Regions from separate parts of the Alteromonas sp. ABH4_456 genome, predicted to be linked through region 1. Evidence: predicted binding sites of a transcription regulator. Region 1 holds the regulator's gene; each other region holds the start of a gene.
What was found. The regulator LexA, encoded in region 1, represses DNA repair genes until DNA is damaged. The targets are predictions, from matches to a motif close to TACTGTATNNNNATACAGTA.
Positions count from the first base shown of each region.

Region 2: the regulator LexA is predicted to act here: its motif matches at 2,279-2,298, upstream of recN (DNA repair protein RecN).
Region 3: the regulator LexA is predicted to act here: its motif matches at 7,429-7,448, upstream of ACXAG2_RS04495 (exonuclease domain-containing protein).

Region 1 covers NZ_JBSWXO010000002.1:448,209-458,889, reverse strand. Annotated here, with positions in the region: gene ACXAG2_RS05055 (TonB-dependent receptor) at 1-1,924, opposite strand, end outside; gene ACXAG2_RS05050 (LacI family DNA-binding transcriptional regulator) at 2,301-3,320, shown strand; gene ACXAG2_RS05045 (MFS transporter) at 3,363-4,664, shown strand; gene ACXAG2_RS05040 (substrate-binding domain-containing protein) at 4,689-5,378, opposite strand; gene ACXAG2_RS05035 (coniferyl aldehyde dehydrogenase) at 5,446-6,726, shown strand; gene ACXAG2_RS05030 (type 1 glutamine amidotransferase domain-containing protein) at 6,761-7,438, shown strand; gene lexA (transcriptional repressor LexA) at 7,697-8,323, shown strand; gene ACXAG2_RS05020 (serine hydrolase domain-containing protein) at 8,426-9,565, opposite strand; gene ACXAG2_RS05015 (YceI family protein) at 9,675-10,247, opposite strand; gene coxB (cytochrome c oxidase subunit II) at 10,655-10,681, shown strand, end outside.
Region 2 covers NZ_JBSWXO010000001.1:476,534-487,214, reverse strand. Annotated here, with positions in the region: gene ACXAG2_RS02245 (outer membrane protein assembly factor BamE) at 94-450, opposite strand; gene recN (DNA repair protein RecN) at 588-2,270, opposite strand; gene ACXAG2_RS02235 (IS5 family transposase) at 2,631-3,611, shown strand; gene ACXAG2_RS02230 (hypothetical protein) at 3,827-4,012, shown strand; gene ACXAG2_RS02225 (DinB family protein) at 4,066-4,602, shown strand; gene ACXAG2_RS02220 (helix-hairpin-helix domain-containing protein) at 4,759-4,998, shown strand; gene ACXAG2_RS02215 (GNAT family N-acetyltransferase) at 5,012-5,437, shown strand; gene ACXAG2_RS02210 (LysE family translocator) at 5,488-6,108, shown strand; gene ACXAG2_RS02205 (c-type cytochrome) at 6,332-6,814, shown strand; gene ACXAG2_RS02200 (putative bifunctional diguanylate cyclase/phosphodiesterase) at 7,018-9,561, shown strand; gene ACXAG2_RS02195 (propionyl-CoA synthetase) at 9,701-10,681, shown strand, end outside.
Region 3 covers NZ_JBSWXO010000002.1:328,444-339,124, forward strand. Annotated here, with positions in the region: gene ACXAG2_RS04460 (TonB-dependent receptor) at 1-18, opposite strand, end outside; gene aroQ (type II 3-dehydroquinate dehydratase) at 317-748, shown strand; gene accB (acetyl-CoA carboxylase biotin carboxyl carrier protein) at 769-1,242, shown strand; gene accC (acetyl-CoA carboxylase biotin carboxylase subunit) at 1,256-2,599, shown strand; gene ACXAG2_RS04480 (DUF3750 domain-containing protein) at 2,726-3,223, shown strand; gene ACXAG2_RS04485 (outer membrane beta-barrel protein) at 3,353-3,907, shown strand; gene ACXAG2_RS04490 (hypothetical protein) at 4,242-5,162, shown strand; gene ACXAG2_RS04495 (exonuclease domain-containing protein) at 5,279-7,402, opposite strand; gene ACXAG2_RS04500 (zinc ribbon domain-containing protein) at 7,554-7,745, shown strand; gene ACXAG2_RS04505 (flavin reductase family protein) at 7,747-8,403, shown strand; gene ACXAG2_RS04510 (high-potential iron-sulfur protein) at 8,587-8,880, shown strand; gene ACXAG2_RS04515 (DUF3325 domain-containing protein) at 8,902-9,240, opposite strand; gene ACXAG2_RS04520 (PepSY-associated TM helix domain-containing protein) at 9,237-10,681, opposite strand, start outside.

The DNA.
Region 1 (10,681 bases):
GTTGATCCTGGAATTCACCGTAGGTTGCATCGATAAAGGCGACACCCCCACTGATCAGTAACTCAGGGACAGGCTTGGCGTTAAACTCTACTTCCAGACCTTCGGTGATCACTTCACCGGCGCTGGTGAGTGAGAAGGTCACCGTTTCCGGGTTGTAAGCCTGACCCTGGAAATTTTCGAAGGTAGTGTGGAAACCGGTGACAGACAGACGCAATCTGCGGTCGAAAAACTCTGAACGCACGCCGCCTTCCCAGGCTTTGTTTGTTTCCGCCGGTACCGGTGCGGTTCGGCTTTCGTTCAGCGAGAAAATCAGGTCGAACGCAGGGGCTTTGTAACCTTCGGCATAGCTACCGAAAATCATGGTGGTATCGTTGATATCGTACGACAGCGCCAGGCGGCCTGTTAGTGCGTCGTCTTCGGTTTCATTGGTGAAATACCCGGCTGACGCAGGCAGTGCCGGTAATCCTGAGAACGGGCCGGTAATGACTGTAGCGCCGCGGGCGAAATCAAAAGATATTTCATCTTTGGTGTAGCGCAGGCCCAATGACGCAGTAAAATCTTCGGTTACATCCCAGTCTGCCTGACCAAAGAATGCGTAGTTGCGGGTATCAACTTTTGAGTCCATCGCAGCAAAACCGATGCCTGAGCCTTCTTCTGAACAGGCGACAGTGCCCACAGCCGGATCGTAGGCATCGGCGCAGCGCATCACTTCACGTTCAAAATAACGCTCAACGGTTTGCTCCCAGTAGAATGCACCCGCTGTCAGGAAAATATTATCAGTGGCCTGGCCGGATAAACGCAGTTCCTGTGAGAACTGGGTTTGTTGCTGATCGCCGCCGCCGGAAGCGCCGTTTTTGGTGAACAGTACATGGCCTGTTACCGGCGACGTGTACGGATTGATATCTGCATCCTGAGCTGTTTCCAGGGTGAAGCCGCGATAAGCAGTAATTGAGGTCAGCGCAAAGTCTTCAAAGCTGTGGTTGTATTCAACTGAGATCCCGCCGGTTTCAGTGTTGGAATATGCCGGACTGGCAATCTTGACCTTGTTGTTACCCCAGGATACATCCACGTCGGCATAGTCTTCTCCTAACTGATGCAAGTCTGCCAGTGAACCCCGGCCAATACTTTGTAAAACTGACGTACAGCAGTCCCTTTCCTGCTTCGAATAATCGGCAATAATATAAACGTTGTCATTCATACCCAGGTCGATATCGAGTTTACCTCTTACACCTTTACTTTCGTCTCCGTTGATGGTGTCGCCATTAGTAACATTTTCCACAAAACCATCGAAATCACGGTTATAAAAAGACAACCGTCCGCGCACATTGTCACTGATCGGGCCGGTCACCTGACCCATCATGCCCCAGGCGTCATCATCAGTGAGCGTAAGGCGGACTTCACCAAAGAATGAATCTTCCGGACGTTTAGTAAAAATACTCAGTACACCACCGGAAGCATTTTTACCAAACAAGGTGCCCTGCGGTCCGCGTAGTACTTCAACCCGGTCAATATCTGCCAGATCCGACAAAAACTGTACCGTACGGCCAAGGGGGACACCGTCAATGACTGTACTGACAGTAGGTTCAACAGCAGTCTGGAACGCGGTGGTACCAATCCCGCGAATGTTCACACCGGAACCACGCATATCGCCGGACTGGTTAAATGTCACCGACGGACTTACCTGAACTAAGTCCTGGAATTCTGTGGCCTGAGCGGCATCTAAAATTTCGCCGGATACTGTGGTAACGGCAACCGGTACTTCCATGAAGCCCTGTACCCGCTTTTGTGCGGTGACTTCAATGACCTCCAGTTGTGAGTTCGCTTTCGCGTCATCACTGGTGTTGTCCTGAGCCGCGGCATAAGTGGATGTCATCGTGCCCAGTGCGAGCAACAATGCGCGATTCAGTGGTTTTTTGTTAAACATCGGATTTTCTCCTCAGAGTGTAGTCCTTTCGGGGCTGTTATCAGCACCCGGCAAATTAACGGTTTTTATTTTTATCACTCACCGGTACGGCAGATTCCGGTGTGGCAAATGTTTAATATCTGTTAAATGTTTAACAATCATACTACGTTGATATTTAAAAAGTCTATCGTTGTCTTTTAGCTATTTGTTAAGTCAGTTAAGTTTAATTTTATGATTTAATTTATGTTTATTTTACATATTCTGAATGGTTATAAAAATATCTTTGTAAGGTATATGCTATCGTTGTCTATTTGCGAAACTTTTTACAACTTGATGGATTCTCTGTCAGGTGTCTTCTGTGGCACAATGTGTTCATAAATATACGAAGCTCGCCATAATGAAGACGGATAAGAATCTCACGGTACATGATGTCGCCCGGGTTGCCGGTGTATCAATTAAAACGGTATCGCGTGTATTAAATAATGACCCGACAGTCAGAGATAAAAATAAAGAAAAGGTGCTCAGTGCAGTGGCCGTTACCGGCTACCGGCCGGACCTCAATGCCAGGCGCCTGCGCACCAAACAGTCTTATCTTATTTGTCTCTTATATATGGACTATGCCTCGAACTCCTATTCGGCGAGACTGACATCCGGTGCTATCGAAGTGTGTGACGAAGCTGGCTACGATTTACTGGTGCGGCCGGTAAAAGACAGAACCTCGCTGGCGGAACAGGTTAAGGCACTGGCGGAACGTTCAAACCCTGACGGTTACATTCTTACGCCACCACTGTGTGATGATCAGGGAGTATTGTCAGTCATCGAAGCTGAACAAAAACCGGCGATTAAAATTCTGCCTATGTCACTGGACGCCAACAGCTGTGTCTCCTGTGACATTGTGGCCGGCGTGAAAGAGGCGGTGAGTCATTTACTTACGCTGGGGCACCGCCGTGTTGCGATCATTAATTTTAACAATGTACACGGTGGCTTACTGCGTTATCAGGGCTATGAAGAAGCGCACCGCGATTTTGATATTCCTGTTGATCCATCGCTGGTTTTTCAGGGCCCTATGTCGTCAGATGAAGAATATGAAAAGATTATCCGTCATCTGCTGTCTGGGGACGATCGCCCCACCGCATTTTTTACCTTCAATGATTATCTTGCCACTCTGGTTTACAAAGTGGCCAGCCAGCTGAAATTGCGGATCCCTTATGATGTATCGGTGATAGGTTTTGACGACGACCCTTCCAGTAAGAATCTGTGGCCACCACTCAGCACTGTGCACCAGCCGGTGGGCAATCTGGGACGCGCAGCGGCCGGCAAGCTGATCCAACAGCTTGTGTTGCATCGTCCCTATGAAGAGAAAGAAGATCTGACTTGTAAATACGTGCAGCGAAGCTCCTGCGGGCCGCTGCTCTGATATGAATATGCCGGTTGCTATCCCGCCCTCCGGAAGCTGCTCATGCTGACATCTTTCCAGAGACAGGCCTATGCATCCGGTGCTTTTACTAAAAGTACACTCTGGAACTTTACTGATTTACTGCTGCTTTATTATTTTGCCGATATACAGGGACTGGGGGCAGCGGCAGCGGGCCTGATCCTGATGGTGTCTCTGCTTGTATCCGGCGTGCTGGATATCTCGCTGTCTCTGCTTCTCGACAGATATAATTTGCACTACCAGAAAGTCATCGCCTCAGGTGCGCCGCTGACAGTACTGTCGTTCGCTATTTTGTTTTATCCCCTGCCGGCCGGTGCGGACTATCTGTTTACTTTTTATCTTGTGGTGACCATCCTCTTTCGCATTGGTTATGCACTGGTAGACATACCTCACAACGCGATGATGGGGTCACTGACCAGAGACAGCCATGAGCGGACACGTCTGTCTTCATCCCGCATTTTTTATAATTCCTGTGCAATCCTGCTCTTCGCCGCATTTGCCGGCGATACACTTGCCATGCTGGAGTCAAAGGATAACGGGATGCGGACTATCTTGCTTATCACGGCAAGCGTGTTCATGCTGGTGAATATTTATTTATGTATTTTGCCGGTCTGGCGGGAAGGTAATCTGACAGCGGTCAAACACCCGCCTCCGCTCAGTAAAGCATTCCGTGCACTCCTGCGAAATAAGGCATTCATGGTACTGGCGGTATATTCATTACTGCCGTGTATCTTTATTCCGGTGTTCTACAAATCCGGCGTTTACTTCGCAAGCATGCTTTTTCACGACGAGAAGCTGACGACCTGGTTCATTATGAGTCTGGCGGCAGGAAAGCTGGTGGCGCTACCCTGGTTTAACCGCCTCTCACAGCGCATGGAAAAGCATCATGCCATGATCCTTGCGCTGGCCGGGCTGGCTGTGACTTTCCTTAGCTTTCTTCTGCTGATCCCGGCCACGATGACCGGTGCATGTGTTTATTTCGCTGTTTGTGGTTTTTTCTCAGGCGGACTGCTGGTACTGGTGTGGTCAGCATTACCAGACACCATTGAATACGGTGCCAGGGATCAGGGGATACCTAATCAGGCGCTTACCTTTGGCGCATTTCATCTGGTGATGCGGATAAGCGACGGGCTGTCTTTTGCTGTGATTGCCGGTGCGCTGGAATATGCGGCGCAAAGTGCAAACGCTGATATTGAGTCTGTGCTGTTTGTCGAAATCATTTCGCTGGTAGCCAGCGCAGGCTGTCTGCTCGGGGCTGTGGTGCTCTGGTTTTATCCTCTCACCCGTGCGGTGCATAACGCGTTAGCTACTGAAAAAGATAAATAATGACGCCCAGAGTAAACGGCGACATTACGACCTTAATTGAGTGAGTAAGGTCTGTCTTGCGTGAGCAACGCGGACTTGACGTAAAGCACTGGGTAACCAAATTAGGTAGTAGTGAATTTCATGTGTACCAACTGGCGAAGGGATCTCCATGAGTTCGCTTTGAGCAATTTGCTGCTGACATAAGAACTCGGGCATAACAGACCAACCAAAGCCTTGTGCCAGCAATTTACGCTGGGCACGCAGATCTTGACTAACAACAGCAGGCACCAACGATGCAATACTAATTTGATTTTTTAGCAGCCAAGGCTCGATCAAAGATAACTCCAGGTTATAAGCCAATAAAGGCTCGGCACGAATCGCTTCGCCAAAGTCTTGTGCTGACAATATGCGCTTTACGGTACTTGGAGCGGCCACTGGGAGTACTTTACTGGTATAAATCAGCTCGCTTTTTAAACGATCATCTAAGACTGGGTGGGCTGAGATTCCCAGATCACAGTGCCCCTCAAGTAACATGTCCGACACCATACTGCCGTTACCGGTGTGCATACGAATTTTCACCCCCGACTCCAATAACGGTAGCATCGGTACACTGAGTATCTCAGCTATAAAATCCGCATGTCCGACTATCTGCAAGACACCAGAGATGTCCATTGATCGATCTCTTGCTGAAGCCAAAGCCGCCTCTGCTGCTTCCAGCTTATCACCAATGCCCATGGCTAATTCATCCGCTGTGGAGGTAGGCTCGACGCCACTAGAAGAACGTTCAAATAAAGGTCGCCCAATGGCCACCTCTAGTCCTGCAATGAGCGAAGATTTTGGGCACCGTAGCTTATATCAGTCCTACGTGGCCGATATGGTAACGACCAGCAAGATGCTGCAACACGCGATCGATAATCTCGATACCTGGATGGAGGCAGAACAAACCGCCTCACCTGATCCTGAAATGCACACTGAAATACAGTTTCAACCGTTAGGGGTTGTTGGTGTCATTAGTCCCTGGAATTTTCCAATCAATTTAGCATTTGGACCGTTAGCTGGCGTATTCGCAGCCGGTAATAGCGCCATGTTGAAGCCTTCTGAGCTGACGCCTGAGACTTCAGATTTATTGGCTGAATTAGTGGCCCGTTATTTCGGCCCTGAAGAGCTAACCGTCGTACTAGGAGATGCGGATGTTGGCCAAGCTTTCAGCCACTTACCTTTCGATCATTTAGTCTTTACTGGTAGTACCGCTGTGGGTAAGCATGTGATGCGGGCTGCTGCAGAGAACCTTGTGCCAGTGACATTGGAGCTGGGCGGAAAGTCACCAGTTATGGTGGCCAAAGGTGCTGACCTGAGCAAAGCCGTTGAACGCACATTAACGATTAAATCCTTTAATGCTGGTCAAATTTGCCTGTCACCAGATTATGTTTTGCTGCCTGCAGAACAGGCTCAAGCGTTCAAAGACCAAGCGCGAGAATTCATGGGAAAAACTTTCCCAAGCATTCAAGAAAATACCGACTACACCGCGATCATTAACGAACGCCATTACCAGCGCTTAGTCGATCTATTAGAAGATGCACGTCAAAAAGGCGCCGAGATCATCAATCTTGCGCCGCAAAATGAACCGGCTTACGACGCCTCTAGCCGTAAAATCGCTCCGCATTTGGTGATTGGGGCAACTGACGACATGGCGATCATGCAGGAAGAAATATTTGGTCCATTGTTGCCCATTCGTCTGTATCAAGAAGAAGACGAGGCAATTAAGTACATTAATCAACACCCTCGTCCTTTGGCCGCCTATTACTTCAATGAGGACAGCACAGCACAGCAAGCGTTTGCGCAACAAACGACTTCTGGGGCGCTGGTCATCAACGACGTTATGACCCATGTATCTATTGATGAGCTGCCTTTTGGTGGTGTGGGCGCGTCAGGTATGGGGGCTTACCATGGTATTCATGGCTTCCGCCAGTTCTCTCATGCCAGGGCGGTGGTAGTACAAAGCGAAGCGGGTACATCAAACCTTCGCTTGCGAGCACCGTATGCAGACAAACAAGCAGCCGTAGACGCTTTTTTTAATCACTGATTCACCCATATTGATAAAAGATAGAGAGGTTTATATGAAAATTTTAATGGTACTTACATCGCATAATGAGCTGGGTAACACCGGTGAAAAAACAGGCTTTTGGTTAGAAGAGTTTGCCGCACCTTACTACACCTTTTTAGATGCAGGTGCTGAGCTGGTGTTGGCTTCACCTCTGGGGGGACAACCACCTCTGGACCCGAAAAGTGACTTGCCTGACTTTCAAACCCCTGCTACCGAGCGATTTAAACAAGACGAGCAGGCGCAGCAAGTACTGGCGAATACCGTCAAACTTGAAAACGTATCACAAGCAGATTTTGATGCAGTGTTTTACCCTGGCGGTCATGGCCCTCTGTGGGATCTTGCCGAGTCAGATCAGTCTGTTTCACTGATCGAAGCGTTTGAGCGGGCAGGCAAGCCAATCAGTTTTGTGTGTCATGCCCCTGGGGTCCTGCGTCATGTAAAAACTGATAACGGCGAGCCGCTTATCAAAGGTCGTAAAGTTACTGGCTTTACTAACGGAGAAGAAGCGGGAGTGGAGTTGACTGATGTGGTGCCATTCTTGATAGAAGATGAATTCATTCGTCTTGGCGGTCACTATGAAAAAGGTGCGGACTGGGAGCCTCACGTAGTTGAAGATGGCCGATTGATTACAGGCCAAAATCCAGCCAGCTCCGAAGCTGTCGCGCAAGCCTTGATTAAACAACTTGCATAATTCCCCTCAAATCTAGCCGGTGGCGTTCTGATTAGGAGGCCACCTGGCGAAAATTTCTTGATAAGAAGATACCTTTTTATTCCCAAGGAGAACTAAAACAGCGTATTACAATGTATAACTAATGCATATCGTTGCAATGAAAACCAGGCGCTGTTAACTGCGCCCCTTGAATAAGCGTAATAATTTCGCCGGCAGCTCTTGTCAAACCAGCGCAACTGTATATACTCACAGGAACTGTATAGAAAAACAGGGCTGTTTATGCGTCCACTTACTCCAAGACAAACGGAAGTTCTCGAACTGATCAAAACCACCATGCTGGAAACCGGCATGCCGCCCACCCGTGCGGAAATTGCGAAGCAATTAGGGTTTAAATCAGCTAATGCAGCAGAAGAGCATTTAAAGGCGCTGGCCCGTAAAGGTGTTATCGAAATTCTGGCGGGTACCTCACGGGGTATAAAGCTGAATATTCCGCTGGAAGCAGAAAACGATGAAGACGCAGGCTTACCGTTAATCGGCCGTGTTGCGGCAGGTGAACCTATTCTGGCGCAGGAACATGTGGAAATGCATTACAAGGTCGACCCTGATCTGTTCCACCCCCGTGCAGATTTCCTGTTACGTGTAAACGGTATGAGTATGAAAGATATCGGTATTCTGGATGGTGATTTACTTGCCGTTCACCGAACTACTGACGTGCACAATGGGCAGGTTGTTGTTGCCAGGGTTGATGAGGATGTCACGGTAAAACGTCTGGAAAAACGCGGCCGCGAAGTATGGCTGCATGCAGAAAATGAAGAATTCGATACCATCAAGGTAGATCTTGCTGCTGAACCATTCAACATTGAAGGTCTGGCCGTAGGTGTTATCCGCAATGCTGACTGGATGTAAGTCTTTTCGCTAAGCGCGGTGCAATAACTATTGTGTGCGCTGGCCACAGCGTTGAAAAATTAGAAGGGCGGTGATGTGAACCATCATCGCCCTTTTTCATTACTATTGGCTGGTATGTGCAAAGTGCAGTGTCTTGAGCGCCAGCAGAAAAACATCAGCATTGTCTTCACCACTGACATTTTTTACTACAGTAACCGCTGTTTTATGTTCACGGCAAAGAATGGTCATTGTAATGCCGCCCATACTGCCACCTGAGTGCATCACTGCATCAGGAATATCGTCCATCAAAGCCAGCGCGCTCACATTATCTTTATACGCTTTACGTTGTTTGTAATCGCCAAAACCGGTTTTCCAGCCTATGCCGAAGCCCACGGTTTCACCATTGTTAAGCCTGGCAGGAGTAAACATGGCGCGGGTAGTCTCTGGTTTCAGGTAGTCGCTTGCCACATGGGCTACAGCAAACCGGACAATATCTGACGGCGTAGAAATAAAACCGCCGCCGGCCCATTTATAGCTGTGATCCGTTTGTGGCGCATTAATCAGCTCACCTTCGTGTACGGTGTAAGGTCTCGCCCGGTGATCGATGATAGTGTACTGGTCGTCAAATACCGTGTTGTCCAGTTTCAGCGGCGCGAACACTTCTTCGTTTATGATGGCGCGGAAATCCCGGGACGAGTCAGCCCCTTCCATTGCGGCACTGACCAGTGTCCAGGCAAACGTTGAATAACGGTGATCTGTGCCAGGTGCAAACAGCAGCGGATCATCTTTAAACATCGCCAGTGCACTGTAGATATCCGGATAACTTTCATTCAGAAGGAATTCATTGGCACCTTCTTTGTAGTGCCTGATGCCTGCTGTATGTGAGGTAAGCTGGCGCAGAGTAATGACCGGTTTATCAGCAGGCCATGCGCTGACGTATTCAGTTACCGGTTTATCCAGATCAATGTAGCCTGCTTCTGCAAGGCGCATTAATCCGGCGGTGGCGATGAGTTTAGAGACACTACCTATACGCACCTTGTGATCTGTCGTCATCAGTGCTTGGTTTTCCACGTCGGCAAAACCGTAGCCTTTAGCCATCAGCATGCTCTTATCGTTGCCCAGTGCCATGGTTATACCCGGCACTGTGTCATGACTTACCGCTTCTTCAAACAGAGCGTTAATAGCGCCGGAAGGAAGATCTTTGGCAAAAACAGAGGGTGTTAAAAATAACAGAAAAGAGGAGAAAACAGCGCGGCGCAACATAGAAGCAATCCCTGACAATAAAAACAATCAGACTACCGCAGTTAACAGGCCGCTACCAATAAAAAAGCCCGCTCGCGCGGGCCGGGCATCCGGACGGTGATGCGAAAACTTATTTAGCTTGTGCTTCTGTGGTGATGTGCAGCGTGACTTCGTCACTCACATTCGGTACATACATATCAATCCCGAAGTCAGAACGCTTGATGGTGGTCATTGCATCAAAACCAATCGCTTCTTTCTGTGTCATCGGGTGTACACCTGAACCATTCAGAGTGACATCCATAGTGACGGACTTAGTCACTCCTTTGATCGTCAGATCGCCGGTCACTTCCATCGTCTTATCACCTGTCATTTCAACATCTGTACTGGTGAAGGTGGCAGAAGGAAACTTCGCTGCATTGAACCAGTCAGCACCGACAAATTCTTCATTCAGATTTTTAACAAATGAATCAATGGTATCAATTTTCACCGACACATCGATTTTGCTGTCTTCCGGCGCGTCTTTGTCAAACACGATGGTGCCTTCAGCGCCGTTGATGGCGGCTGTCGGATTAGAGAATCCGAAGTGATTCCATGAAGCGATAACGCTGGTGTGAGTAGGATCAATCTGATAGCTCACAGGCGCCGCGAATGCGCCTGCACTGATTAAACCTGAAACTAATACTGCCGGGATAAATTTATTCATTACACATTCCTTTCATAACGTTGATGTCACAAGTGTGAGGACGATTTACTTACCTATAATACGGCGTTCCTCAAATACGGATGTGTCGAAGATCTGAACGAAACATTCGAAATATCAGAATGAAGTGCTTTGACCCTGTTTCTGAGGCCACCCCGGCCATTTATTTTTTCAGAAAGACTAGACACAAGATGAAATCTGTTTAATTCTTATACCGTTGTTAACGAAAAAATAACAAAAAGAGATAAAAATTAACAGGCGGCTAGCCTGATACGACAGGGTCCTGTGAGCAGGGTATTACACAAGATCCTCCATCACGGAGGTGTTGAGTGAAGAAACTCGTATGTAACGCAATGATGGTTTGGGGGTTAGCGATGACTGTTATTCCGGCGTCGCTGCAAGCAGAAACCATGGCAACATCAGACCGGGCAGGTGAA
Region 2 (10,681 bases), on a different contig from region 1:
GGGGGTTATGGATTTTTGGCGTTCAGGGAGAGGGAAGAGCGTATCCGGGAGTAGTCCGGAACACCACATTTTGGTGTTCCGGACCAAAAATGCTTACTGATCGAGCGGGGTATTAAAATCTTCTGACAATTCGAAGTCACCTTCTACGGTGGTCAGCACATTACCGTCGAAATTAAGTACCAGTTGCTTCTGGAAATCTTCACCGCGTTTGGACATACCGCGCTTCATATCGTACACGTAATACCATGTGCTCTTATCAAAAGAGTCTTCAACAACAGGGTGGCCAAGAACATAAACAACCTGCTCTTTGGTCATGCCAACACGCAGCTTTTTAACGTCACGTTCGTCCAGAAAGTTGCCCTGTGGCACATCAATCCGGTAGATCCAGTTGTTACAGGCAGTGGTGAAAAATACAGCGGTTAACAAAATAGCGATTTGATACAACTTCATGCGTGAGCTTGTCCAGTTATGCTTTGATTATAGTGACAGGCATTACCTTTGCCGGCAAACCAGTGTCAGAATGCGGCTGTCGCAAAATAATGCGCGACAGCATGCTACCCAATCACCTATGACCAATCAACCGCTTATTAGTTCGATTCTGCACTTTCTAACAGTTCTCTGGCATTTGCCAGTGCTGATTCGGTTACCTTGTCACCGGCAAGTAACCGGGCCAGTTCGTCTATCCGGTCCTGCTTCGTTAATGGCAACATCTGTGTTTCTGTTGTACTGCCATCACTGAACTTGGTCACAAACAACTGGTTATGGGCCTGTGCAGCAACCTGAGGTAAGTGCGTAACACACATAACCTGACTCACTTTACCCAACCGGCGTAATAAACCACCTACAATGGCGGCGGTAGGGCCGCTGATCCCTGTATCGACCTCATCAAAAATCATGGTCGGTGTTGCGTGTTTGTCGCTGGTCAGTACCTGAATGGCAAGCCCGATACGAGACAGTTCACCGCCCGACACCACTTTCTCCAGCTTGTCTGCCGGCTGACCGGGGTTAGTGGATACCAGGAAAGTCACATCATCCAGTCCAGACGCTACAGGCGTTTTGTCTTCCTGATAATCGACAGCAATATCGATTACCGCATGAGGCATATTCATCTGACGGATTTGCCCCTGAATCGCTTCTGCCAGCTTAACCGAAGCAACCTGCCTTGATGCCGAAAGTGCCTCACAGGCCTGACGGTAAACTTCTTTTGCTTCAACGACCTCATGTTGTAAATCTTCAAGACGATTCTCATCCTGCTCCAGACCGGCAAATTCTGCAGCCAGTGCCTGATGATGCCCGTACAGTTCTTCAGGCATCACAGTATGCTTACGTGCCAGTTCCATGGCTTTGCTGTAACGGGATTCCACCTGTTGCAGCCGCAGAGGATCTATTTCAAGGTCATCGCAATAGCTGCGTAATTCTCTGGCCGCTTCTTCCACCTGAATAGAGGCATCGTTCAGCAAGGCAATAATCGGCGTCAGGGCGCTGTCGTGTTCTTCCAGCTCAGACAGACGGTCAAGACCATTTTGAATAATGGATAACGCATTACCCTCATCATTCTCATACAGGTTATAAAAACTCGTTTGCGCCTGTTCCAGTAATGTCTGGCCGTTACTCAACCTGCGGTGCTCAATTTCAAGCTCATTAAATTCGCCATCTTCAATGGCAAATTCATCCAGCTCCTGGACCTGGTAGGCCAGCAGTTGATGGCGGTCAGCACGCTGTTGTGCCTGTGTTTCCAGATTTTTCAGTTCCGATTGCTTCTGCTTCCACAAGCGGTAGTTATCTGACACGGCGCTCAGCAAGGCAGGATGCGCGGCATACTGATCCACCAGCTTTCGCTGGTAATCGTCTTTCAAAAGCTGAAGGTGCGTGTTCTGGCCATGGATAGCAATGAGGTACTGGCCGAACTGTTTCAGCTGTTGCAGCGATACCGGTGTGCCGTTAATGAACGCTTTCGATCTGCCTTCGCGGGAAATGACACGGCGTACAAAACAGCTGTCGTCATCTTCATCCAGCAATTCCTGCTCATCCAGCCAGGCCAGTGCCGCTTTATGGCCTTTCAGATTAAAATGGGCAACGATTTCAGCTTTAGGCGCGTCTTTACGCACCGCGCCGGCATCGGCCCGCTCACCCAGACAAAGGCTGAGTGCATCAATGGCAATAGACTTACCCGCACCGGTTTCACCGGTGATGGCCGTCATACCCGACTCAAGATTGACAGATAATTGCTTAACAACAGCGAAATTTTTGATCGACAGATTAACCAGCATGTGTTCACCGCAGTATGTTTATACAGTATGTGTAAATATATACAGTATTTTGGCTGTGTAAAGTGAAGTTTTTAAGGCGGCATGAAAATGTTGTTATCTACGGCCGTGTTTGAGGAGTTCTTGGCAGGTAGTTTGGTTTGGAGAAGGTTTTAAGTGATGCCTTTTACAGAAGTATCTGATTTTGTCGATGTTCGCTTAGAGCGAAATATAGTCATTTCATCCCTGAGAATTACACTTAGACAGTGGTTCAGGGTATGCGCTTATTGGTTACGAATATTGAGCGAAAATCATTAGGGAAGATGCGAATAAGTGCTGAATGTGAGATCATAGCTGCATAGTAAATCACAGCCATTACAGCCCATGAGCCAACAGTTAACTTTTGCCGATAGTGAGTTTTCTAGCAAACGTCGCCAGACGAGAAAAGAAATTTTCTTATCCAGAATGGATAACCTGCTGCCGTGGTCTCAACAGCTGGAAGTGATTGACCCCTTTTATCCTAAAGCAGGCAATGGTCGCCGTCCGTATGCGCTTGAGACCATGTTTCGCATTCATTGTATGCAGCAATGGTATAGCCTTGGTGATGAAGCAATGGAAGATGCGTTATATGAAATTGCTTCGATGCGTCAGTTTGCACAACTGTCGCTGGATAAAGCCATTCCTGACCGTACTACCATTATGAACTTCCGCCACTTGCTGGAAAAGCACAAGCTGACTCGCAAATTATTCAAAACCGTCAATCAATGGCTATCGGAGTGCGGTGTCATGATGACGCAGGGCACACTGGTGGACGCCACGATTATTAAAGCCCCCAGCTCCACTAAAAATAAAAAGAGTGAACGTGACCCGGATATGCATCAGACCAAGAAAGGTAATGAATGGCATTTCGGCATGAAAGCCCATATTGGTGTGGATGCCAAGAGTGGCCTCACCCATAAATTGGTAACCACCGCCGCCAATGAGCATGACCTGAATCAGATGAAGAACCTGTTGCATGGCGGTGAGGAGTTCATCTCTGGCGATGCTGGATATCAAGGCGCAGAAAAGCGGGAAGAACTTAAAGACACGGATGTTGAATGGCTAATTGCTGAGCGTCCCGGCAAAGTTCGGGCGCTGAAGAAGCATCCCCGCAAAAACAAAACGGCCATTAACATCGAATATTTAAAAGCCAGCATCCGGGCCAAGGTTGAGCACCCGTTTCGCATTATCAAATGTCAGTTTGGCTTTTTCAAAGCACGTTATAAAGGGCTGATGAAAAATGACTCACAGTTAGCCATGTTATTCACCTTGGCGAACCTGTTTAAAGTAGACCAAATGCTACGACGACAGCCAAGATTTGTCTGAAATCCGGGAATAGCCCGGAATAAGGTCGAAATCCGGCCTAAAATAGCGGTATATTGGCCTAAACTGCAAAATTAGAGTTTAAAAATTAGACAGGTGATGCTGCGGCTTAACTAAGCGTTAAACTGCGTATTTTGCTTTACTCAGCAAGGTTCATTGCGTTGACCGCTGCGGCCGTGTTTGTATAAGTCGTAGCGCTGATTGTTTTTAATATTGCTATGAACCTGTCTGCACCACTTCCTCTTGAGGACGACGGCATTGGTCTCCGCGTAGTCGTCTCTCATGAAGGTTTTGGTATGGCTTTCGGAGGCATTGTGGCAATTTTCGTTTCTGTACTGGCTTTTGTTTTCTCAGGTTTCTGTGCTGCTGTGGTAAGTTGCGAACACAAGTTGTCGTTAAAGTAATCGCCGCCTGATAGTGCAATGTTTCGCGGCCAAATTCGTGTAAGGTTTGTTTCATGAGTCTGGAAAGTCATTTCTGCTTACTGGCTGAATATAATCAGTGGATGAATTTAAAGGTTTATGAATCTGCTGGGCGTCTAAGCCGGGAAGATTTAACGGCAGATCGCGGTGCTTTTTTCAGATCTGTGCTGGGCACGCTTAATCATATTGTTGTCGCGGACATTATCTGGCTGAAACGATTTGCCACACACCCATCCTGTGAGTCTTTGCTGCTCGACATTGTTGACCTTCCGAAACCGGCAAGCCTTGATCACATTCTCTATGACGACTTTGAGGCATTATCTGAGCGCAGGTATTGGCTGGACGATCAGATAATCAAATGGACTGGTGCGTTGACCGCTGACGATCTGAATTTCGTGCTCAGCTATCGGAACACAAAAGGCATCGCTGCTAACAAGCGGTTTGCGAGTCTGCTTCTTCATTTCTTTAATCATCAAACCCATCACCGTGGTCAGGTATCTACTTTGCTATCGCAGGCGGGTGAGGATGTTGGGGTTACCGATTTACTTGCGCTGATCAAAGAAGAAATTTAACAGGGTTATTCTCAGGCATCCGCAAAAAGATATCTGATAAACACTATGGTCTGCAAAGCTAATCTGAATGAATTGCCAGGTGCGTTCAGAACCGGAAACTGGTAATTTGAAGCAGAGCGCGATGAATCAAAATTCACAGATGAAGGAACAAGGCAAATGCCATTCACGGAAGAAGAAAAAAGTTGTTTACTTGCAGTCAAAGGCGTAGGTCCAACAGTGCTGAAGCGCTTTGAGGAAGTTGGGCTGGATTCCTTTGAAAAACTCGCCAGCCACAATGCTTCAGAAGTCGTCGCACTGGTATCTTCCATGCTGCAATCGAGATGCTGGACGAATACTAAAGCGGTGGAGGCGGTGGATGCCGCAATCCAACAAGCAAGAACAGAAATCAGCAACTGAACGGTGTGGAAGCATGCCAGTATCAGATATCACTTTAATCACCCGGCCGCCCGACGCGAAAGCATTTGCTGTCTTGCGGGAGACTGCAGGGTGGAATAATCCTGCGGTGGCAGTCATTCAGAAGAGTATTGATAATTCATTGTTCTGGGTTTGTTTGTATTCAGAGGAAACGCTAATTGGCTGCGGGCGGCTGATTGGTGACGGGGCGATGTACTTTTACCTTCAGGATGTCATCGTGCATCCTGATTTTCAGGAACTCGGGCTCGGAGCCCGGATAATGGAATCAATAAACGGATACATTGCAGAACATTGCCAGGCCGGCTCAACAGCGGGCCTGTTAGCAGCAAAAAGAAAAGAAGGCTTTTACGCCAAATACGGCTTCACTGAGCGAAATGGTGAGCCGCTGGGACACGGAATGAGCCGTTTTATTACGGATTAAGATTTGAAAGCATCTACCCATTCAGAAACCTGAAGGAAAAGGAGAGAACAATGCTGTCAGCCGGATTTTTATTAACGTCTCTGGTCATGGTGCTGATGCCGGGCACGGGTGTGTTGTACACCGTGGCAACGGGCCTTTGCCATGGAAAAAGGGCGAGTTTCTTTGCTGCGCTGGGTTGTACGCTGGGGATTATTCCTGCGCTGCTGGCCAGTAGTTTCGGTCTGGCCGCTATTTTCCATGCCAGTGCGGTAGCTTTTTCGGTAGTGAAATATGCCGGGTGTGCTTATCTGTTGTATCTGGCCTGGCAAATGTGGCGCTCGTCCGGGCCACTGGCGGTGTCCGGTGAAGCGCAGGGTGAGGCAGGGTATGTAAGTTTCATGATAAAGGGATTTTTGCTGAATATCCTGAATCCGAAATTGTCTATTTTCTTTCTGGCATTTCTGCCTCAATTTATCACCGGCAGCGACAGTACCATTGCCGCCAGTATGTTACTTCACGGCTCCGTGTTTATGCTTATGACCTTTGCTGTTTTTCTGGTTTACGGCGGGTTATCCGGTTTATTCAGCGCCCGGGTTTTAAAGTCTGAGAAGGTGAGTGTTTTCATACAGAAATTCTTTGCCACCAGTTTTGCTGCGCTCGGGCTGAAACTGGCGTTCAGTGAGCAACGTTAAAGAAAGTGGCGTCGTCCCGTTACTGGAGTGAAGAAAATTCGTTCAACTTCGTATTTAATGCGCTTGTCGTACATTACCTTGCGCGAATATAGATTTAGTGTAACAAATAACATGATATGACCCTGGAAACTGCAACCGGATCAGGGGTAAAGTAAGCTTGTCCGCAGGGACGGATGCGTAAACTATCACACACCACATTTACCGTATCTTAATGGAGAAAAGAATGAAGCAACTGCTCAAGACCGGCCTGATGGCAGCAGTCGTGGTTACAAGCCTGACAACCGGCAGCGTTCTGGCTCAGGAAGCTGCAATGAACGAAAAACACGCGAAAGCGGCAACCAAGTACAGACATGCGCTTTACACACTGGTAGCCAGCAACATGGGGCCTTTGGGCGGCATGGCGAAAGGCGCTATCCCGTTTAATCAGGAAGTTATTGAGACCAATGCAATGCGTCTGGAACAACTGGCTGACATGATGGCAGATTACGTAAAGGTTGATACGCGCAAGTTTGATGTAGACACCGAAGCAAAAGATGAGATCTGGGAAAACTGGTCTGATTTTGAAGGCAAGATCAGCGCGCTGAAGTCTGCTGCTGCTAATTTACAGACTGTTGCTGCGGCAGGTGACGAAAGCAAATTCGCTCAGGCAATCGGTAAAGTAGGCGGTACCTGCAAGTCTTGCCACGACGATTACAAAGCTGATTAATCAATAAAAAACGGTACGGATTATCCGTAATGTTCATTTAATGGCCGCTTATAGCGGCCATTCGCGTTTTTAGACGTCGTATTCCGGCATGATATCGCAATTTACAAACCTCTGTTTGTAGAAAAATGGTTCTTTTCCTATGCTTAAGGGGGGTGATCGCCGCAGGAAAGATTTTTAGTGATTCATGAGAGGAATGCCGGTATATGGATGAGTCGTGGTTAACGGATGAAATAAGCCATGGAGGACGTTCCCGGATTTCGGACGTCCTGAATTCGCTTATTCAGAATACCGCCGCAGAGAACGCCTGTATTATTGTTGCCACAGTGGCAGAGCAGGAGCATGCAGCATCCTTACAGGGTAAAATTCTTTTCTGGCAAATGAATGACACCGCGTCATTACCCGTCGCTTGTGTACTGGAACAAACCGGCGCCTCTCCGTGTTTGCCCGTAAGCTTTAAAGATAAAACGACAAAAGCATTTTTCTCACTGGCGGTTCAGGTTGTTAAACACGACGACATTGCACTTTTTGTCGCCTGTTATTTTCCGCACCAGAAAGCATCAGACTACGATATGGCCTTTCTGGAGCTTAGTGGTGAGCGTGTGGGGTTGATTGCCGAATCGGCATCATTGCACCGTGAGGGCAGCCTGAAGTTACTTCACGACAGACTGTCGCTGTTTGATGAAGTCTCCGAGATGTCGTCTACCGGCGGCTGGGACTATGATGTACAAACCCAGCAAATACACTGGACTAATGAAACCTACCGGCTGTTCGATTTCGCCAGAGATACCCGCGTTACCCTGTACCGTATTCTTTCCTGTTTTCCCTCTGAAGCCAGACGAAAGCTGATTAAAGCCATACAGATGCTACTGGCCTCCGGAGTGAGTTATCAGTTTGAACTGCCTGTGATCACCCGCAAAAAACATAAACGTTGGGTGAAATTGTCTGGCAAGGCCAGAAAGCAGAACGGTGAAATCGTGAAGATTTTCGGCTCTGTTCAGGACATTACTGAGCACAAGCGCCTGTCGGAAACAGAACAGAATTACATCGAATACTTAAACACGATTCTGGACAGCATGAATGATGCGGTACTGACCGTTGATGAGCTGGGCACCATCATTACTGCCAACCAGACCGTTGAAATTCTCTTTGGTTACGAGCCTGAGCAGGTTATCGGTGAAGACATTTCCTATTTACTGCCTGGGCCGCCTGATGATGAGCAGATTGAGTTTGTCCGTCAGCACTTGCGGCCGGGGCTTGGCGCTATTTTTGGTAAAGAGTTGTCGGCGAAGCACCGTCAGGGCAAAACCTTTCCTATTGAAGTGTCGGTGTCTGAAGTTGAGCAGGTAAGTCAGTCGCAGTTCGTTTGCGTGATCCGCGATATTACCGAGCGTAAACAGGCGGTGGACAGCATCTATCAAATCGCCTTTTTTGATGAGGTTACCCATCTGCCTAATATCAAATCCTTCGAAAAGGATTTACGCCGTCTGATCATCGCCGCGAAAACCACTAAACGGCAAATGTACTGCTGTATGCTGGATATCGATAATTTTGCCCAGTTTAATTTGTCATTCGGCAAAGAGACCGGTGATTACATTTTGCGAATTTTCGCCGGACGTATCAAAAAAGCCATTTCCTCCCGTTTTCAGGTATACAGCGGACTGGGGGATAAATTTTATATTCTGTTTAAAGAACCCTTTGATGAGTCAAAAGATGCTGCCACCATGGATCTGATTGATTCTATAGAATGGGGCGTGCACAGTGAGTTAGGCAAAGAGTTTACCCTTCATGGTCATTCACAACTGGTATCAACCTCGCTGGCATCGACCTATGTTCACGCGCAGGATGCCAGCTATGAGAAAATTACCGGTATTCTGGATTTCGGTACGAGGCAGGCCAAGAAGCAGGGACCGGGCGGCCGTGTCACCCTGGAGCGTAACGAGTTTAATGCCTACGACAGACACAATTACATCAGTCAGAGTTTTGCTCATGCTCTGGAATACAACGAATTCTATTTAGTGCTGCAACCCCAGTACGACAAGCACGGTCGTATTTTGTCTTCTGAAGCACTGCTGCGCTGGAATGAGAAACGGCTGGGCTTCATCAGTCCCGGTGAATTCATCCCCATTGCTGAGGAAAGTGATGCCGTAGTGGATATTGGTTACTGGGTAATAAACGAAGCCTGCCGCCTGCTGTCAGAAATGAAATCTCAGGGGCTGGAAACGACCCTTTCTGTGAATATCAGTGGCAGGCATATTGCCCGTGCTGATTTTTCTGACCGGCTGCTGGAAACGATTTCAGAGTGGCAGATTAACCCGGAACAGCTGGTGCTGGAGATCACGGAAACCACACTGGTTACTACCATTGATCTGGTGCGAAAACGCATCGAGCGGTTGTCACAACTCGGCTTTGCTTTCTCCATTGACGACTTTGGTACCGGCTACTCCAGCCTGAGTTACCTTAAAGAACTACCCATTACTGAATTGAAAATCGACCGTTATTTTGTTGATGAAATCAATTTTGAAAGTGATGACGTGCCCATCGTAAATACCATCATTGAAATGGCCAGTGCCATGGGCGTGAGAACGGTAGCGGAAGGGATTGAGAACGAAATTCAGATCCAGTACCTCACCCGCCGGGGCTGCGATATCTTCCAGGGTTTTTATCTGTCCAAACCGGTGGAAGAAGAAACCTGGCGTAACCTGCTTTTTACCTGTGCAAAAGGAAAAATTGCCCGCCTTGTGAACTGATTCTCTGTCAGCACAAGGCAAAAATTTGCGACCCAAGTCTTATGCGGTTTTTTGTTGTTTTTATATTAATGTAAATCAAGTTAAAAGTTTTCATTAATGGTTACATTAATTGTACCGGAACAACATTCGCGAGGCCGTTATGTCGTACACCACAGAATATCAGAGGGCAATTGAATCACCGGAAGCATTCTGGAAAGAAAAGGCGCAGGCGCTGCCCTGGTCCCGTTTTCCTGAAACCATTTTGTCGAAAGACGACAACGACATTTATCGCTGGTTTGCTGACGGGGAAATGAATACCTGCTACATGGCGCTGGATCATCATGTTGAAAACGGCAGGGGTGACCAGCCTGCGCTTATCTATGATTCACCGGTTACGGGAAAGAAGGCAACGTATACCTACCGCAAGTTGCATGAAGAAGTCGCAAAATTCGCCTCTGTGCTGGCCGGTAAAGGTGTAGAGAAGGGCGACAGGGTTGTTATCTACATGCCGATGATCCCGCAGGCTGTCATTGCTATGCTGGCATCGGCACGACTCGGTGCTGTTCATTCGGTGGTTTTCGGAGGCTTCGCCCCCCACGAGCTGGCTGTGCGCATTGAGGATGCATCGCCTAAGGTGCTGGTGACAGCCTCCTGCGGCATTGAGGTGACGAAAGTGATCCCCTACAAGCCGCTGGTCGACGAGGCAATCAGTCTGTCGGCGCACAAACCGGATTCGGTTATTGTTTTTCAGCGTCCTGAGCAAATGGCAGAACTCAGCGCAGACGACACAGACTGGGATACCGCAATGGCAACAGCCACACCTGCGCCCTGTACAGTGGTGCAGGCAACGGATCCTCTCTATATTCTTTATACCTCGGGCACCACGGGAAAACCAAAAGGGGTTGTGCGGGATAACGGTGGTCATGCTGTCGCGCTGAAGTATTCCATGCACACTATTTACAATATGTCACCGGGTGAGGTGTTCTGGGCGGCATCGGATGTTGGCTGGGTAGTCGGACATTCCTATATCGTTTACGGACCGCTTTTGCATGGGTGTACTACGGTTGTGTATGAAGGCAAACCGGTAAAAACGCCGGATGCAGGCGCGTTCTGGCGCATGACGGAAGAATATAAAATTAAG
Region 3 (10,681 bases), 120 kb from region 1:
GATGTTATATAGGTACACGTGGCTGCCGGGGATAAAGTGCCGGTGACGACATTAAGTGCAAACAAATGTTCGCGGAAGAATGGAAAAGCGACTAGCTGGTATAGAGAGTGTTAAAAAACCATAGATTATCATCTAATCTTGCGTCTATTTCCCCTGATTAGACCAGTATTTTGCTGCGAAAACTATCTCATCCTCTATAATCTGCCGTTAACCTGGTGGAAATCCACAATTCATGGTCCAAAATTCGTGCAAGCAGAGTTATTTTCTGTTGAAATGCGTTGTAAGCAATCATTTTAAGAAAGATAGCAGCAAGTTTATGGAAATTTTGTTACTTAATGGCCCCAACCTGAATATGTTGGGCAAGCGTGAACCGGAAACCTACGGTTACCAGACGCTTCAGGACATTGTCGATAATCTGGTAGAAAAAGCCAGCGCGGCAGGTGCATCGCTGAGCCATTTCCAGTCTAACGCAGAACACGAATTGATCAACCGCATTCATGATGCCATGGGAAAGGTCGATGCTATCATCATCAATCCTGCGGCATTTACACATACCAGTGTCGCCCTTCGTGATGCACTGTTAAGTGTAAACATCCCTTTCATTGAAGTGCATTTGTCTAATGTGCATGCAAGGGAACCTTTCCGCCATCATTCATATCTATCTGACGTTGCTGCAGGTGTCATCCTTGGCTTAGGTGCCATTGGTTATGAACTCGCATTGACGGCAGCCCTGAACCTGAAAAACTGAATTAAAAACGAGAAATGACAATGGATATCAGAAAAATTAAAAAACTCATCGAACTGGTTGAAGAATCCGGTATTGCCGAACTGGAAATCACTGAAGGTGAGGAATCTGTACGCATCCACCGTGGTCCTACTGGTGCTGCTGCACCAATGGCTTACAACTATGCTGCACCAGCGCCTGCTCCTGTAGCAGCGCCTGTAGCAGCACCTGTTGCTGCCGCTGCGCCTGTTGCTGAAGCACCGGCTGCCGAGCAAGGTCCTACTGGCCATCAGGTTAAATCTCCGATGGTTGGTACGTTCTACCGCGCTTCTTCTCCTACTGCCAAGTCATTCGTTGAAGTCGGTCAGTCTGTAAACGTTGGCGATACCCTTTGTATCATCGAAGCAATGAAGATGATGAACCAGATTGAAGCTGACAAAGCGGGTGTTGTTAAAGCTATTCTGGTTGAAAACCAGGAACCGGTAGAGTTCGATCAGCCTCTGTTCATCATCGAATAATCAGGCGGCCGATATGTTAGATAAAGTACTCATAGCTAACCGCGGAGAAATCGCGTTACGTATTTTGCGTGCCTGTAAAGAACTGGGCATCAAAACCGTAGCCGTGCACTCTACCGCGGACAGAAACTTAAAACACGTACTGCTGGCAGATGAATCCATCTGTATCGGTGGTGCTTCTGCAACTGAAAGTTACCTGAACATTCCGCGCATTATTGCTGCGGCAGAAGTGACCAATTCAATTGCAATCCACCCGGGCTACGGCTTCCTGGCGGAAAACGCAGCGTTTGCTGAAGCGGTCGAGAAAAGCGGTTTTATCTTTGTTGGCCCGAAAGCGGACACCATCAACCTGATGGGCGACAAAGTGTCAGCGATTAACGCCATGAAAAAAGCCGGTGTACCTTGTGTACCGGGTTCCGATGGCCCGCTGACCGACGATGAAGAACGCAACAAAGCCATTGCTAAACGCATTGGCTACCCAATCATCGTTAAAGCTGCCGGTGGTGGTGGTGGTCGTGGTATGCGTGTTGTACGCAGCGAAAGCGAACTGATCCAATCTATCGCAACCACACAGGCAGAAGCCGGTGCGGCGTTCGGTAACCCGGTTGTGTACATGGAAAAGTTCCTTGAAAATCCCCGTCACGTGGAGATTCAGGTACTGTCAGACGGTCAGGGCAATGCGATTCACTTAGGTGAACGTGACTGTTCAATGCAACGTCGTCATCAGAAAGTTGTGGAAGAAGCGCCGGCGCCTGGTATCTCAGAGCAAATGCGTAACAAAATTGGCGAGCGCTGCTGTAAAGCTTGTGTAGAAATTGGTTACCGCGGTGCAGGTACTTTCGAATTCCTGTACGAAAACGGCGAATTCTATTTCATCGAAATGAACACCCGTATTCAGGTAGAACACCCTGTTTCTGAAATGATCACTGGCGTTGATCTGATTAAAGAACAGCTTCGCATTGCTGGCGGTCAGCCACTGTCTGTTGACCAGTCACAGGTACAAATTCGTGGCCACGCCATTGAATGCCGTATCAATGCGGAAGACCCTGACACGTTCATTCCAAGCCCCGGCACAATCAACACTTTCCACTCACCGGGTGGTCTGGGTGTACGCTGGGAATCGCATATTTACAGCGGCTACACCGTACCGCCGTATTATGATTCCATGATTGGTAAACTCATCACTTACGGTGAAAGCCGTGATGAAGCCATTGCCCGTATGCGCCACGCGCTGGACGAACTGGTAGTAGACGGCATTAAAACCAACATCCCGTTACAGCGCCGTATCATGGCCGATGAAAACTTCTTTGCCGGTGGTACTAACATCCACTATCTCGAGAAGAAACTCGGCATGGCGTAAACGTCAAAAATCGATAAAACACCCGCTTTTGCGGGTGTTTTTGTTTGTGCTGTTTTCACCGTCCTGAGAGTATGAAACTAAGAAAAGGAGAAAACTGTGCGAAAATTTCTGTTACTCACGCTCATCATGATCACCGGTGGATGTTCCAGTCAGGACTGGCGCAGTGCGTCCAGAGAGCCTGCGGGCATTGCTTATGCGCCGGATAACTTTTCTGACGCGGTTATCGAAGTCTATGCGGCTGATGCTTACAGCTGGCGTGGCTGGTTTGCCGTGCATACCTGGATTGCGGTAAAGCCGCAGGATGCACCGGAGTACACAGTGTATGAAGTCACAGGTTGGCGGGTAAAAAGTGGCCTGCCTGCGCTGAGGGAGTACACCACGCCGACGCCGGATCGCTACTGGTATGGAGCAAAGCCGGAGAAAGTCCTTTCGGTTACCGGTGAAAAAGCCAGAGCTTTGTTACCTAAGGTGCAGGAAGCCGTTGCCCGCTATCCCTGGGCAGATGAATATACCCTTTTTCCGGGACCGAACAGCAATACCTTTCCGGCCTGGGTAGGCCTCCAGGTTCCTGAGCTGGAACTGGATATGCCTTTTACCGCAATTGGTTCAGGTTACGCCAGGTAATGTTTGGTTACACTTCACGGGTGGCTTAACAACGCATCAGCATCTACCTTATGAGTGCACCGGACGGACTGGTGCATCAGATTCCTGCTCTTTACAGGTGTATCTGTTGATTCATTAAGGAGTTGTTTTATGTCGTCTTTTTTCAAAGCTGCCCCGCTGTTAGCTTCTGCAGTTGCCGCCGGTTTGTTTGCTCCCTCTGCTTTGGCTGATCAAGACAGTGGTCTTTACGCCGGAGCCGGTTTTTTCACAACAACGTCTGAAGATTGCAGTAGTTGCGGCTACTCCGGTCAATATGTGGAAGCCGGATACGATTTCAACGAAATTACCTCTGTAGAATTCAAATATGGCCGTGAAAAAGGGATGATTACCATTGCTTACGCCGGGTTAAATTTGGGTCACGATTTCAATACAGACTGGTTTCGTTTCTATGGAAAGCTGGGGGTATCGCGGATAGATGAAGACAACGCAGTGATAGGCTCCGTTATCTGCAATGAATTTGAATGCATTCCCGGCTCTTACACGAGTACCTATCGCAGAAATGAGTTTACTGCCGGAATAGGCGCGAGATTCACCTTTTCGGGTAAAGCGCAGGGCTTTTATGCCAAGCTCGAATCAACAGCAGTATCAGACTCTGGCGATGACGTTTCTGCGGCATTGATGGCAGGTATTGGTTACCGCTTCTGATTTTGCATGCAGGGAGGTGGTGCTTCCGCCTCTCCCCCAGTCCTCGTTAAATCACTCGCAAGATCATTCGTAAAATACGATTTCACTCATCGCTTTTTCCCGATATCCGGACCAGCTGGTCAGCGCTATTATCATCTCAACTTCAAACGGGAAGGCCTCTTCCTGAACATCTCTCCCGATGATGTGTTTGAGTTCCCAATCTCATTGCGTTCCACTTCTATGCCAGCCCCGTGCTGGCTTTTTTTTGCCCCGAACATTTATCGCCTGAGCTAATGTAATAAATTCATCGTATCGTGTTTGGTTTATTTGTGTCCGGTATATGGAAAGCAGTGTTATGTGGCGGTATTTTTCAGGTTTGTGTATTGCTCTTTTTATCAGCACCAGTGCTTCGGGTCAGAGTGAATGGTCTTTTAACGACAAGCTGGATTTACAGGTTCGTTCAGATGCCCGCTCAGACAGAGATCACCGCACGCAATACCGGATCCGCTATTATCCTCAACTCGCTATGGGGGAAAACTGGAGCCTGAACAGTTTTATTGTCACCGGGAATGACTTCTCTTCCAGTCATAACACCTTGTTTGACGGTAGCAGCCAGCAGCTTCAAGTCCGTCGTTTATATGTCAGACGTACGTCATCTGCAGGCAAGACGGAGATTGGTATTATTCCCACCTACAAAGGACGGGTATCTTCCACCGGCTTGTCGAAAGACGGGTGGATTGAAGGTATTCGCCATGTGGTTAATCTGAACAGTCATCATGCTGTAGAGCTGGTTGCCGGACAACTGGATAATCAGGATCCCTCAGATGCTCTGCAACTACCGGCGAAACTGGATTATGCAGAGCTGGAATATTCGGGCCGTTTTTCAGATAAAGCCGGCTTTGAGATCAGTCTGGAGCGCATGACAGGCGGTAATTTTGTCCGCAGTGAATACCGCTATGCCTGGCACCCGCAGCACGAAGTATTTATTGAGTGGATCCAGCGTCTTGACCAGTCCCGCAATAAAGCCATTATTGGCGTTGCCGGGGAAGGTGCCATTAAAAACTATCCGCTGTCTTACTTTGTCTACGCTTCCCGGGTTGATGAAGGATTGGGTTCCCGTGCGGAACTCACCGAGGACTTTCTCGGATACGGTCATGGCTTTTCCGGCGAAATAGGCGGCAGTGCGCTGTTCGCAGAAGATGCTGAATGGTTTATCCGGCTGGACGTGGTGGACAACGTAGAGCGTGTTCTCACCGGTTTAAAAATGAAGTTATAAAAAAAAGGCCTTCCCGGAGAGAAGGCCAAACAGCAAGAACGCGTACACACTTCAACAGTGCATAATAAATACGCAGGAGAAAACCCGCGGGTTCAGCAACGATGCATTAAGCATTTTTAATCCTGCTGTTGCGTCATCACCAGCAGTTCGCCTGACGCCCTTGCATCAGATAATGCCCGGTGATGCTGTTCCATATCAATGCCGAAGTGTTTTGTCAGCGCCGCCAGTGAATATGAGGCAAGTCCGGGAAAGGCTTTTCTGGACTCTCTGACAGTACACAACTTGGGCCGCCGGAAAGGCTGCTCAAGACGGGCAAATTCCTGCTTGATAAATCCATAGTCGAAATTAACGTTATGGGCGACAAACACACAGTCGCGGGTAAACGCTTCGATGGATTCAGCTACGTCGGCAAACACCGGTGCACCGGCGACCATGTCATTACTGATCCCGGTCAGCCGGGTAATAGACGAAGGAATGTGTCGCTGCGGATTGATTAGAGACTGCCACTCATCCACCACTACCCCGTTGATAATTTTCACAATGCCGACTTCGGTGATCCGGTGATACTGGCTGTTGCCGCCCGTGGTTTCGATATCAACGACAGCATAGGGCTGCTCCGGGTCACGGTACCAGCTTACCTGCGTTATTTGCACATCAAATCCGGCCTGCTGCAGCTTCTGAATACTGACAAGCTGGTTGCGGCGAAGCTGATCGCCGGGCGCCTTAATTTCTTCAAACCGCAGCGCCCCGTTTTCCACCACCATAATATCGGGAAAACCGTCACGCAGACTGGCAAAGTCCTGCGCCATCATTTTCAGCATGGCTGTCACCTGTGTAACCGGCGCATGTGTCAACAAGCCTTTGACCGGATCCAGCAATTTCGATCCCCACAGGAACAAGCTGTTCGATTCACCATAATGGGCAGCGGCCATGGCCGTTACATGCTTCATCAGTGCGTCTGCAGTAGTAAAACTTGCCAGCAGTTCATCAATTTTTACCGCAAATGAATCATAGAAAGCATTATTCTTCAGGCTTTGGGGACGCCGGTCGAAGGCAGTTACCGGCGCATCCTCTTCAAACAATAATGTCCAGAACGTGAGGGCAAACAGACTCCGCCACAAGCGATTCTCGGTTCGCCAGGCTTCAGCGCCGTGACGCTGATACCAGGCAATGACGCCCCGTTCAACAGACTGATTCTGACTCTCATCCAGTTGCAATGTGCGGGACGCGTTGCGCAACATATCAGTCACTATACTGGTACGCTTCTTATGATATTTGCGCTGATAAAAATCTTCTGCGAAAGCCAGCAATGTATCTGAGGGCGGGGTATCGATAATGCTTTCCAGGCTTTGCTTTACCTCGTCTTTCAATCCCTCTTTGTAAGCTTCCCGAATCCATTTTTCTTTTGCTGTGTCGCCGGGAGACTGCTCAAGAAAAGTCAGTGCAGCCTGCCGGTCGACAGAAAGCAGCTTTGACCCCAGTTTTGCGTGGTATTTTTCCGCCAGCACTGCTGAAATGGTGGAGAAGGTTTCCGGCACGGGGGCTTTTGCTGCTGCCAGACAGGCCTCATCATCAAGAAAATCCAGTTCGCCGGTGCGTGAAGCATAGTAAAAAGCAGCGCCGGCATCCTCCGGCAATTCGAAGCGTGCCTGATCAGACACAGCCTGGCCCCGCGTACGCATAATACCGAGATCACGCATGGAAAACTGATTCAGCCGCCCTTTAATGTTGCCGAAGAACAGAAACAGCAAATAACGCATAGTGGCATCGAAGCGGCAAAACAGTAAATGCTCCACCGACAATGACGCCGGCCAGCCATGACGTTTTATGCCATCGAATAAGTCTGCCATCAGTACACTTTTTTTAGCTGAAGCAGGCTGACCGCTGATCCCGAGATCATGCAGATATTGAAGAATATCAGCCTTGGTCAGCATACCGGCCAGTTCCTGCAGCGGCGCTTCTGTTACACACCCGAACCAGCCGGAGGCGGAAAGCGCATCTATTTGCTGCTGCGGATGCGGTATTTCTTCGTAGTAGAAATGCTCACGGTTGATGATGGCGTATTTGCGGTTTGCTGCACGGGCGATGATGCATTGCTGCGGTTCCGGCAGTGCATTGAAATCCTCAATAAAACGCCGCGCACTGTCGTCCAGCAATGCGCCACTGGCACCGTCGAAAAAGGACAAAAACTCTCGGAAGTGATCAAGATAATATTTTTCAGGCAACGTTTTACGCATCATCTGCACCGGATACTGTACACCTGACCAAGTGTATATTTATACAGCCACTTTAATCAACCCGCCGGATGCAGTTTCCTTACAATCCGGTTATCTGTTTTCTTCGTATATCAAAGGTTAGCAACATCATTTTAATCAGTTATCCGGAGTGGTTATGAGTCTGACGACACCTAAGTTATTTCACTGCCCCTATTGCATGGAGCCGAATGAAGTAGAAATTGATGAGCAGAACGATATCAATGTTATGCAGGTACTGGATTGCCAGGTCTGCTGTCAGCCTATTGAAATGACAGTGTTCAGTGACGGCGACAACCTGACCGTGCAGGTTGAGCAGGAGAATGCCTGATATGACTGACCCGTCCATGCGGCATTTTTCCTCTGCTGCTATTAATGAGCTGGAAAAACAGACCCGAACGAACCTGATCAACTGCTTGTCAGGCTACAAAGGGGCCAACCTTGTGGGCACCACTGACGGTAAACGGGATAACCTGGCCATTATCAGCTCTGTATTTCACGTGGGGGCGCATCCTCCTCTTCAGGGCATGTTGTTACGTCCGCATACTGTGCCACGGCAAACGCTGGAAAATATTCGTGAAACAGGTGTGTACACCATTAATGCAGTCAGCGCCGGCTGGACAGATAAAGCTCATCAGACTTCCGCCCGCTATGATGAACACACCAGTGAGTTTGATGCCACAGGCTTAACACCGCTGAAAGAAGACGGATTCGCCGCGCCATTTGTCGCCCAAAGTCCTTTGCGTATGGCCATGGCGGCAGAAGAAATAACCACGCTGCAATGTAATCAGACAGTACTGGTCATTGGCAGGGTGCTTGATATTTACGTGATGGAAGGGGCCACCGGTGAGGACGGACAACTGGATTTGGAGAAAATGAATCTTGCCTGTATCAGCGGGCTGGATACATACCACCTTGCGGAACCCATCGCCCGTTATGCCTATGCGAAACCGGACAAACCCGTCACGCTGGCAGGTAAAAACGCGTAAATGCACAGGTCCTGCGGTGAAGAAAAGTTAATCTACATCAAATATGTGACGGAACGATTTGGCAGTCCCGTAAATGTGTCGTATAACTATCGTCATGGTAAACCTGTCATCGCGGCAGGTTTTTTACGTTATAAGACCAAATAAAAACAAATCATTCTCGTTTAAGCTTTATGGGAGCAAATTATGAGTAATGTGAACCGTCGTGATTTCCTAAAACTGTCAGGCACCACACTGATCGGTTTGACGTTAGGTGGCACTGCACTTCGCGCACAGGCACAGGAGCAACTGCAGACCGACGACCCCACAGCACAGGCATTGAAATATACCCCGAAATCAACGGTGGAAGGGTCTCAGTGCGGTAATTGCATGTACATTCAGGGTGAGGACGGACAAGCTCACCGTCCCTGCGCCATTTTCCCGGGTAAACTGGTTAACACCAATGGCTGGTGCAGTGCCTGGGTAAAACGTCCGGGCTAAGTTTGAACCCGGGTAGTTGGATCAGCGGGGTAATACCCGCTGAAGCCAGCCTCCCGGCACACACCAGCGCCATACAAATGCCAGCGCATCCTGCTGATAAGTAAACAGCAAAGATACCAGTACCGCTGCCACATGCAGCAATCCGCACCACACAACCAGTCCGATTTCAGTTTGCCAGCCGGCTATCGCCGGAAACGTCCCTACAGTCAGAAAACACAGTGCCAGCGTCTGAAATATCAGCCTGCCCCCGGGCACATTTTCAATCTCATCACCGGTGACCGCACGGAAATGTTTCGGATTAGCCATAGAAAAGTGCAGGAAACCGGCAATGCAAAGCAGTAAACACAAAAATGTCATCATGCTGTCTGCTCCCCGGTGCTGCCCGCTTCCGGTGCAGGCCGTCTCCGGCGGGCAGGGCTGTCTTTGCGGCCTGACGGCGCGCGTTTTGACTTAGGTTCTGCCTTAAGCTTACTCACCGCATACCAGGCCAGCGCGGCCAGGATAACACAGGCTGCATCGAATATGATCCTTAACGTATCAGGCACCGGGACAGGTGATGTAGCGACATCCAGCAACGGAATAAAGGTGAAGAGCACTGCAGCCGCCAGCGTTTGCCAGAGCCAGCCTTTCCGGTCGCGTCTGAACAGTCCGGCTACCACACAAAGCCCCCACACAATGAAAAAGCTACGTATTTCCCAGTCACTGCGCGTCGCTAATTCTGCAGGCAACAGGCGGTTCGCCCAGAAATAAGCACCGGTAGCCACCATCAACCCGGCGATAGCGCCAATGTTCGTGCCTCTCACCAGTTCGAAACCTCTGCGTCCCATTTGCTTTTTGGCGCGCTTCTCTACCCAAAGGATAGAACCGGTCCCCACCATTAACGTGCCCAGGATACCGGCAAAAAAGAGCAGCCAGCGGGTAATACTGTCGGCAAAACGGGCCTGATGCAGCATATCCATATAGTTATAAATTGCCTGGCTGGTATTCGGTGCAGAAGACGCCTCTTCTACTTTAAGAATTTCACCTTCAGAGTTAAAAACCAGCCCGCTGTTCCCGCCACGACCGGCGGATAACTCAACACGGTTGGGACCGGATACAGAAAATGTCGCTTTATCTGTGCCCGGATTTTTAATGGTGATGCGGTCAGCAGGTACGCCCCATTCAGCAGAAGCACTGGCCATAACCTGTGCCAGCAGGGCGCTATTGTCCACAACTGGCGCTGCCGGCTTATGTTGTATTGCCCGCGCTTGCGGTGCGCCCCGTTGCGGCCCGCCCTGTCCCTGCGGACCTCCGCCACCGGGAGGACCACCATGTCCACCACCACTGCCGTTCCACGGAAGCAAAGTGCCTCCTAACAGTAACAAGCCGGAGAATGTGATCATCAGATGAAATGGCAGCGCCAGCACGGATGCCAGAACGTGCCCGTCTATCCAGGAAAGCAGCTTCTTCTTTGGCCTGAACATGAAAAAATCTGCAAAAATTTTACGGTGCATGATCACGCCGCTGACAATACCAATGAGCATCATCATGCTGACAATGCCGACAAAGGTCTCACCGGCAGCCCGCGGTACACCGTATAGTTCAAAGTGGAAGCGGTACAGAAAATTGCCACCGGCGGTTTCTCTCGGCGTCAGCTCCTCACCGGTAGACGCATTCAGCACGGCACGCTGCGAACGCATTTGCTGGCGATCTTCCCCGCCATTGCGCCAGCTTGCACTGACCGTTTCTTCTCTGGGTCCCGGTAAAGAAATTTGCCATTCCTGAGCCCCCGGGGCCTTGCCCTGCAGATAGCGGTACGCCA